DNA from 2 places in the Paenibacillus sp. FA6 genome. Region 2 is predicted to be linked to the other one. Evidence: riboswitches for the same ligand, from Rfam matches in the RefSeq annotation. Region 2 holds a riboswitch; the other holds the start of a gene.
The links. A riboswitch is a leader RNA that binds a small molecule or an ion and turns the genes downstream of it on or off. The one in region 2 is predicted to bind FMN.

Region 1: linked by a shared signal. The riboswitch ahead of ACP8HI_RS02200 (DMT family transporter) and the one ahead of ribD (bifunctional diaminohydroxyphosphoribosylaminopyrimidine deaminase/5-amino-6-(5-phosphoribosylamino)uracil reductase RibD) in region 2 are both predicted to bind FMN.

The regions. Positions count from the first base shown of each region.
Region 1 is NZ_CP188820.1:486,120-490,554, forward strand. Features, by position in the region: gene hflX (GTPase HflX) at 1-1,043, shown strand, start outside; gene ACP8HI_RS02195 (S-layer homology domain-containing protein) at 1,137-2,168, opposite strand; FMN riboswitch at 2,371-2,524, shown strand; gene ACP8HI_RS02200 (DMT family transporter) at 2,752-3,711, shown strand; rRNA gene ACP8HI_RS02205 (16S ribosomal RNA) at 4,099-4,435, shown strand, end outside.
Region 2 is NZ_CP188820.1:2,571,221-2,575,655, reverse strand. Features, by position in the region: gene ACP8HI_RS12110 (response regulator transcription factor) at 1-1,222, shown strand, start outside; FMN riboswitch at 1,385-1,557, shown strand; gene ribD (bifunctional diaminohydroxyphosphoribosylaminopyrimidine deaminase/5-amino-6-(5-phosphoribosylamino)uracil reductase RibD) at 1,835-2,935, shown strand; gene ACP8HI_RS12100 (riboflavin synthase) at 2,959-3,624, shown strand; gene ACP8HI_RS12095 (bifunctional 3,4-dihydroxy-2-butanone-4-phosphate synthase/GTP cyclohydrolase II) at 3,643-4,435, shown strand, end outside.

The DNA of each region.
Region 1 (4,435 bases), 2.1 Mb from region 2:
CAAACATGGTTATTTTTAACGATGAATTGTCTCCCTCCCAAATTCGTAATCTGGAAGCAGACTTACAATGTAAGGTGATTGATCGGACTATTCTAATCCTAGATATATTTGAGAAGCGGGCAAAGACAAGGGAAGCTCAACTTCAAGTGGAGGTAGCCCAACTGCAGTATATGCTTCCTAGATTAATCGGTTTGCGTGAATCCTTGGGCCGGCAAGGTGGAGGTGTTGGTACCAAGAATAAAGGTGTTGGGGAGACGAAGCTTGAGCTTGATCGTCGTAGAATAGAGGATAAAATCAGCGCTTTGAACAAAGAACTGGAGACACTCGTATCTCAACGCCAAACCCAACGCAAGCAGCGCCAAAGAAATAAGCTTCCAGTCGTATCACTAGTTGGCTACACAAACGCAGGGAAATCAACGATCATGAATGCTTTGGTAGAGTCGTTCAGTCCATCCGGTAACAAGTTGGTGTTTGAGAAGGATATGTTGTTCGCGACACTGGAAACCTCGGTTCGTAATATACATCTCGAAGATAATAAGTCCTTTCTACTGACAGACACGGTCGGATTTGTAAGTAAACTTCCTCATCATCTTATCAAGGCGTTTCGATCTACGCTTGAAGAAGTGGCAGAAGCCGATCTGTTGATTCATGTGATTGATTATTCTAACGCTAAGTATGAGCAGTTGATGAATATTACAGAACATACATTAGAAGAGATCGGTATTACAAATATTGAAACGATCCTTGCGTACAATAAATGTGATGTGGTCGATTGTGAAATTCCAGTAGTAGATGGTGATAGTATTTACCTTGCGGCGAAGCCGAGAGTGGGTATATCCGAACTTGTGGACTTGATTAGATCACATATCTTTAAAGATTATATACAGTGTGTGATGCTGATTCCTTTTGATCAAGGGCAAGTGGTTTCCTATTTAAATGAACATGCACATGTGATCTCTACTGAATATGATCATGAGGGTACACGATTGACACTCGAATGCAGAGCGATGGATGTTGAGAAGTATCGTGAGTACGTAGTCTGAATTGATGCAGGACGAATGGAATAATATTTAAACATAGAAAACAAGGCTCCCTGGAATCTTCTAGGGGAGCCTTGTTTTCTATTGAAGCTTTATTTACTTCGCGATGAGATCCTCAGGATTAGAGGGTGTATTTGACGTGTTCGGTGCTTCTCCGAAAGGAAGCATTAATGAGGAAGGATCGGACTGATCAATAGAAGTTGCTTCGTATTGTGCCACTGCCTTATATTTCGCAGATAAGTAAGTGACAGCCGTAGATTTAGAAATAACCTGAGTATACATAAGGTCAGGGTCTGGATTATTAATAACATAGTACACGGTTGCTGTTAGATCAGGGCCAAATTCTATTCGTTCAATGGAGGCCGAGTATCCTGGATTAGGAAGATCATGCACTGTGAGCGATACCTTGTTCACGTCCTGGGTTACTTTCTCAATAGAAATGCTGGTCTTGTAGGTCTTTTTAGGCGCAATGACTTTTTGCTCGGGTACAATTTTTTTAGCAAATTCAGATGAATTATAAATCATGATAGCTGCTTCAGAGCGAGTTATTCCATCGTTTGGCCGGAAACCATTATTTTCGCTTAAAGTAATAATCCCCGTATTAAGTAGCGTCTGTAGGCTGTTCGAAACTTCTGATGAAAGATTCTCCCCATCTGAGATATGGACGTACATTAAAGTTACTGGAAAGTTACCTTTCGTCAAAAGAGATTGGTTAACTAAGTGTGCAAATTGTGCTCGAGTTATTGTGTCGCTAGGATTAACTGTCTTATCTACAGCAAGGCCATTGTCATGAGCAATAAGGAATGCCTTGGCATACCATGCGTCATCAGCTACTTTGTCGAAGTGGTCACTTGCCTTAGATGGATGGTTATCCAACTGTAAGTTGAAGGCGTTGATTAGGAACTGAAGTCCCTGAGCATATGTGACCTTGGACTTGGGAGCGAATAGTTCAGTACTAATACCATTAATGATATTTGAATTTCTTAGAGAATTGATTTTTGCTTCAGCCGGATCACCTGACAGATCGGAGAAAGCAAGTGCTGAACTACCAAGTGATAGCGATGTTGCCAGGACACTACAAATGATAGCTAACTTTGTAACATTGAATTTAGATTTTTGTTTATTCATTTTATATCACCTCTACTTATATAGATGGAGAATACTTGTAAAAGGTTGCAGTGTGGCGTCAACTTTTTTTATTCTATTGAAAATGCATGCTAGAGGTAATGGATTCATGAAATGTAAGAATAAAGTAGTTTGCAGAAATAAATCATTGACTAATCTCATTGTGAGTATTTTAATAGAGGATATAGCATTTTACAAATTGAATATGGATCTTCGGGGTAGGTGAAATTCCTAACCGGCGGTGAGAGTTCCTGTTTATGATGAACTTCTAGCCCGCGACTCGTCATCATGAAGATGGTGGCGACTGACTTGGTGTGATTCCAAGGCCGACGGTAAAGTCCGGATGGGAGAAGATCAAGCAAATGCATGACGTGTTTTTTGAAAATATAAGAAAGTATAAGTTTCACTTGATACTCTATTCCTTATATTTCCGCTGAAACGGGTGCCGTCTTTGAAAAAGGACGGCATAGCCGTTTCTACTTGTGCGCACAAGCTTATTTGATCAGCCCCCGTAAATGTCGATAACTATCGAATGCGGGGGTTTTCTTTTGTAAGACCCCATATTCAGAGTAAGGGGACAGAGAGAGTGGACAATGTAGTGGAGAGTGTGAAGCCTGTTGCATCTGTAAGAGAAAAGCCTTCAAAGAGTGGGTTTTGGCTAGTAGTATTGGGAGCAGCTCTATGGGGAGTGGATCCTCTATTTCGAATTATTTTATTAGATTCACTTACTTCAACCCAGATTGTATTGCTTGAACATATGATTATTGTTGTGTTTGTTGCTCCGGTGCTATGGAAGAATCGCTACGAACTCCGTGGATTACGGATGAGACATGTTGTGGCGCTTCTGTTTATATCTTGGGGCGGTTCAGCCATTGCGACGATACTGTTTACTATGGGATTGGCTAATGGGAACATTAATGCTGTACTGTTGCTTCAAAAGCTTCAACCGTTGTTTGCCATTATCTTGGCGAGAATACTATTGAAAGAACGACTTCCAAAGAATTTCTCCAAACTGTTTCTTTTAGCGATAATCGGTACTTATTTGCTCACATTTGGATTTGCAGTACCAGTAGGTCATTGGAATGATTTTGTTAAAGTAGGTAGCTTGTTTTCGCTAGGCGCTGCTGCTCTATGGGGCGGATCGACTGTGATGGGGCGTTTAATGGTTGGCCAGATGAAGTATGAGACTGTCACTTCCTTAAGGTTCATACTGGCATTGCCTTTGCTACTCTTTATTACTTGGGGTGAAGGAGGAGTGTGGAGTTTACCAATCGGATCGACTGCTATGGTATGGGTATCTTTGAATCTGGTGGGTCAAGCTCTATTACCTGGTCTGCTCAGTCTCCTGGTTTACTATAAGGGGTTAACGACTACGAAAGCGTCGGTTGCGACATTGGCAGAGTTAAGTTTCCCGATGGTAGGCGTGCTGATTAATTGGATTGCATTCCGAGAGGTGATCACGCAACCACAACTGATTGGTTTTATTCTGATCTGGGTAGCTCTGTTTGCAATCTCTAGACAAGATGGTGAGACGACGCTTGTTTAACGACTAAACCATATCTCTTTGCAACCATAGAAACTGTGGGGCAGAGAGATTGTTTTGTTTATATTGAATCTTTAAATTGTAAAAAAATATGACTTGCGCTGATAGAGGATGGCATGTTATATTATAAATCCGGTCAGCGAGAAAATAAAAAATGTCTAACAAAGACATTAAAAAAAGACTTGCATTATTAAACCGGATGCGATATGATATAAAAGTTGTCACCGAGACACACTGGTGATTAACGAAAGAGAAATTGATCTTTGAAAACTGAACAACGAGTGAGTGGTTTTCACGAAAGTGAGAACAAACAAATGAGAAATCATTTGGATTGAGAATGAATAATTCTCGTCAGTATGTTTCATAATGAGCATAATCGCTCTTTTCATTAACTTGGAGAGTTTGATCCTGGCTCAGGACGAACGCTGGCGGCGTGCCTAATACATGCAAGTCGAGCGGAGATTTCAGAAGTGCTTGCACTTCTGAGATTTCAGCGGCGGACGGGTGAGTAACACGTAGGTAACCTGCCTGTAAGACTGGGATAACTATCGGAAACGGTAGCTAATACCGGATAACTTATTTCTTCACATGAAGAGATACTGAAAGGCGGAGTAATCTGCCACTTATAGATGGACCTGCGGCGCATTAGCTAGTTGGTGAGGTAATGGCTCACCAAGGCGACGATGCGTAGCCGACCTGAGAGGGTGAACGGCCACACTGGGACTGA
Region 2 (4,435 bases):
TAATACCCAGCAGCAGCAAAATATACAGCTGAATGAGTTCAAACCAATTTACGGTGAGCGCCTGCTCTCTTCCTTGATTGATGAGCCTATAACTGCTGAGGCATCACTCCGTAGATTGCGTCTGGAGGGAGTCGTGCCGGAAAGTGTAGTTTCAGGGCGTCTCATGCTGCTACAAATGGATACAGGAGATGGTCCTTTATTTAAGCGATTCGGCAATGATAGCGATCTCCTACACTATGCTATCGTGAACATCTGTAATGAATTTATGAAGAATGGGAAGCGGGGTGTCGCCTTTCGTTATTGGGGTGCTCCGGCTGAGATTGCCATCATTTTATGGGAGAATTCCGAGGCCGCCACTGAGCTTATCGTAGACATCAATCAAGGGATTTACTATACTTTGCAGCGCCGAGTACATTGGGGGGTAGGCAATGCAGGCCTGCTACCACAGAGCCTTCCCATTCAATACGAAGAGGCGGATGCAGCGCTACGCCACCGCAATCTATTGAAGCCTGAGGATTATGTGCACAGTAATAATACAGACATTACTCCCTCTAAAGGCTCGTTTTCGAATATGAGCGATGATTGGAAGACGTCTGTGATGAGTGGGCAACCCGTGCAGTTGCAAGCGACCTCCAAACGCTGGATCGAAGAGTTAAGCCGCAGCGGTATCGTTACCCCGGAAATGTTATCCTTATGGAAAGCTGATGCGCTACTGTTTCGTTCTCAACTGCTCCGTGAGAATGTCGGTGATGATGCAGAGAATGCTATTACTGCGTTCGAGAGCTCCGATGTGCTACATCCTGCGCCCTTCACGAACGGTTACTCCTTCTCCCTGTTTGCCTGGCGCGATTGGTCGTACGACTTCATGCTACGCCTGTCTCAAGAGTTGCTTTCTTGGCAAGGTAGCGAGTTTAAGACGATGAGCCAGATCGTTAAGTACATCGAGAAACACTACATGTCCGACCTATCCTTACAGGAGGTTGCGCGACACTTCTCAGTTAGCCGTGAATACATTTCACGTAAATTCAAGCAGGAGCAGGGCATCAACTTCTCAGACTATATCGCTAAGTATCGGATTGATAAGGCCAAGCTACTATTAGAGAATCCGCATTTCAAAATCTCACAAATCTCAGAAATGGTCGGCTTCCGGGACGTCAAATATTTCAGCAAAGTATTCAAGAAGCAGGAAGGAATGACACCGCAAGGGTATCGAGGGAAGTGAAGATACAGTATTACAACAGCGTGATGAAAGGTTTGAAACGGGATCAAGAATGTCATTTCACTTTGCGGTTCAATTGTAACTTGCTATAATAAATATAGTGATACTCTTGTATTTTTATTTTGTTGATGGTAAAATTCGTACATAAATACAATTTCATATTGATTTATCCTTCGGGGTTGGGTGAAATTCCCTACCGGCGGTGTTGCCTTATTATAATTCATACCAATGAATATGATATGGCTTAGTCCGTGACCCATACGCTGATGTACGTAGCATATGGTTGACCTAGTGTGAATCTAGGACCGACAGTATAGTCTGGATGGGAGAAGGAGAGCAACTTGCGCAATTCACTTAAGTGATCGCGTACGGTAACATAATAAATAAGGCACCGATGTACGTGACTGATTTCACAATATATACACAATGATGTTATTTGTCATGTGTGGATTATTTGTTGAATGATTCCGTTGCTTTATTTTTGTGTACTCTACATTACTCTCATAACCAAGCCCTGTATCGGATGAATGGATATCATCTGTTGCGGGGTATTTTTGATTTTTTGCAATTCATCTATGTCAGCATGGTGTATAGAAGGATGGGGTGAAGTATACAGTGGAAATTATGAATGATGAGTTCTACATGTCGCTCGCACTAGATATGGCAGAACGAGCTCAAGGACAGACTCGTATTAATCCTGTCGTAGGTTGCGTCGTCGTAAAGGACGGGGTCCTGGCTGGTTTAGGAACGCATTTGGAGCTGGGAACCCCACATGCAGAGGTCCATGCATTGAATATGGCTGGCGAGAAGGCATTAGGGAGTACCGTCTATGTTACCCTGGAACCTTGTAGCCATTATGGAGCAACACCGCCCTGTAGTGAGCGTTTGATTCGAGATGGTGTCCGACGCGTCGTGGTAGCTACTCAAGACCCAAATGCACAGGTGGCTGGCAAAGGGATCGCTATGCTGCGTGAGCAAGGGATTGAGGTTGAAGTCGGATTACTTCAAGATCGAGCATTGAAACTAAATGAGAAATTCATTAAATATATTACAACAAGGATTCCATTCGTTACCTTGAAGACTGCTAGCACGTTGGACGGTAGGATTGCCTCCAAAACAGGAGATAGCAAATGGATTTCCAACGAAGCTTCGCGTGAACAGGTACATACACTCCGTCATCGTCATCAAGGCATCATGGTTGGGGTAGAGACGGTTATAATGGACAATCCACATTTGACAACACGCCTGGCAACGGGAGGGTTGAATCCGATACGTATTATTGTAGATTCACAGTTACGCACGCCATTGGAATCTAATATTGTAAACGATGGATTAGCACAAAGTATCATATTAACTACAGAGCAGATGGATGTTGTGAAGGCAGAACGTCTTAAGCAAGCGGGTGTTATTGTACTTGTTTGTGGTGAAGGTCCGCGAGTAGATCTATCTATAGCCATGGCGGAACTTGGTGCAATGCAGATAGCTTCAATTCTTCTTGAAGGAGGAGGAACCTTGAATGGTGCCATGCTAGAGGCTAAATTAGTTGATCGAATTATACTTTATTTAGCGCCCAAAATTGTAGGAGGCTTGAACTCCCCTAGTAGTTTCTCTTTTGAGGGAAGCGAATCGATGAAGGATGCTGTTAGATTAGAATCAATGGAAGTGGAGCAACTGGGAGATAATCTGTGTATTAGTGGCATACCCGTGTGGTCCTAATCTGTTGGAAAGGAGGTTATATCATGTTTACGGGGTTAGTTGAGGAGATAGGTACGCTTCGAGGAATTACGCGAAGTGGAGAAGCAATGGTACTGCATATTACGGCTTCCATCATTATGGACGATTTGAAGATCGGAGATAGTGTATCTGTGAATGGGGTATGTCTTACAGCAACATCTATTGATAGTCAATCATTTGCCGTAGATGTTATGCCTGAAACATATCGTAATAGTAACCTGAAAGATCTCCAGATGGGAAGCAAGGTGAATTTAGAGCGTGCGATGATAGCTAATGGACGCTTTGGTGGACATATCGTTCAGGGGCATGTTGATGGTATTGGGACAATTCATCATGTGACCAAGAATCAGAATGCAGTTGTGTATGAGATTACACCAGCAAGTTCAAATATTCTTAAATTTATTATCCCTAAGGGTTCGATAACGCTTGATGGCATTAGTCTCACGGTTATCCATACGAGTGGAAATACATTTCAGGTATCGATCATTCCGCACACGTTGGCTCAGACCGTTCTGCATCATAAGCGTGCTGGTGATACTGTGAATATTGAATGTGATGTGCTTGGTAAATACGTGGATCATTTGCTTCATTATAAATCTTCAGGACAGCAAGATGAGAGTGAACACGCAGGAATAAACATGGAATCCTTAGCTCGAAATGGATTTGTGTAATTTTAGGAGGAAATGATGATGGAGAATGATATTATTTTTGATCCAATTGAAGAAGCCATATATGATCTGATGCGTGGAAAGGTCATTATCGTCGTAGATGATGAAGACCGTGAGAATGAAGGGGATTTCATTGCCCTCGCTGAAAAGGCAACCCCGGAAGTAATCAATTTCATGATTAGTCAGGGCCGTGGATTGGTATGCTTGCCTATCACTCAAGAACGTGCCGATGAATTGGATTTGAGACCGATGGTTGAACACAATACGGATAACCATGGTACTGCTTTTACGGTATCTATTGACCATAAAGATACTACAACGGGAATATCTGCTAATGAGCGTTCATTAACGGTGAAGGCAATCATGGACCCCAATGCAACTAGAGAAGATTTCCGCAGACCGGGACATATGTTCCCATTGATCGCTAAAAAGGGTGGTATTCTTCGTCGTGCAGGCCATACGGAGGCAGCAGTAGATTTGGCTCGTATGTGTGGCTCATATCCCGCAGCTGTCATCTGCGAGATTATTAAGGAAGATGGTACGATGGCAAGACTGCCAGATCTGGTTACGATCGCTCGTGAACAGGACTTGAAGCTTATTAATATCAAGGAATTGATTCATTATCGTAATGATAAGGAAAGATTAGTTAATCGTGAAGTTTCGGTGCGCATGCCAACGGATTTCGGTGAATTCCAGGCGATTGCATATACCAACGAAGTGGATGACAAAGAGCATCTTGCATTGGTTAAGGGTGAGATTGACCCGAATAAGCCCGTACTTGTGCGTGTTCATTCCGAATGCTTGACGGGAGATG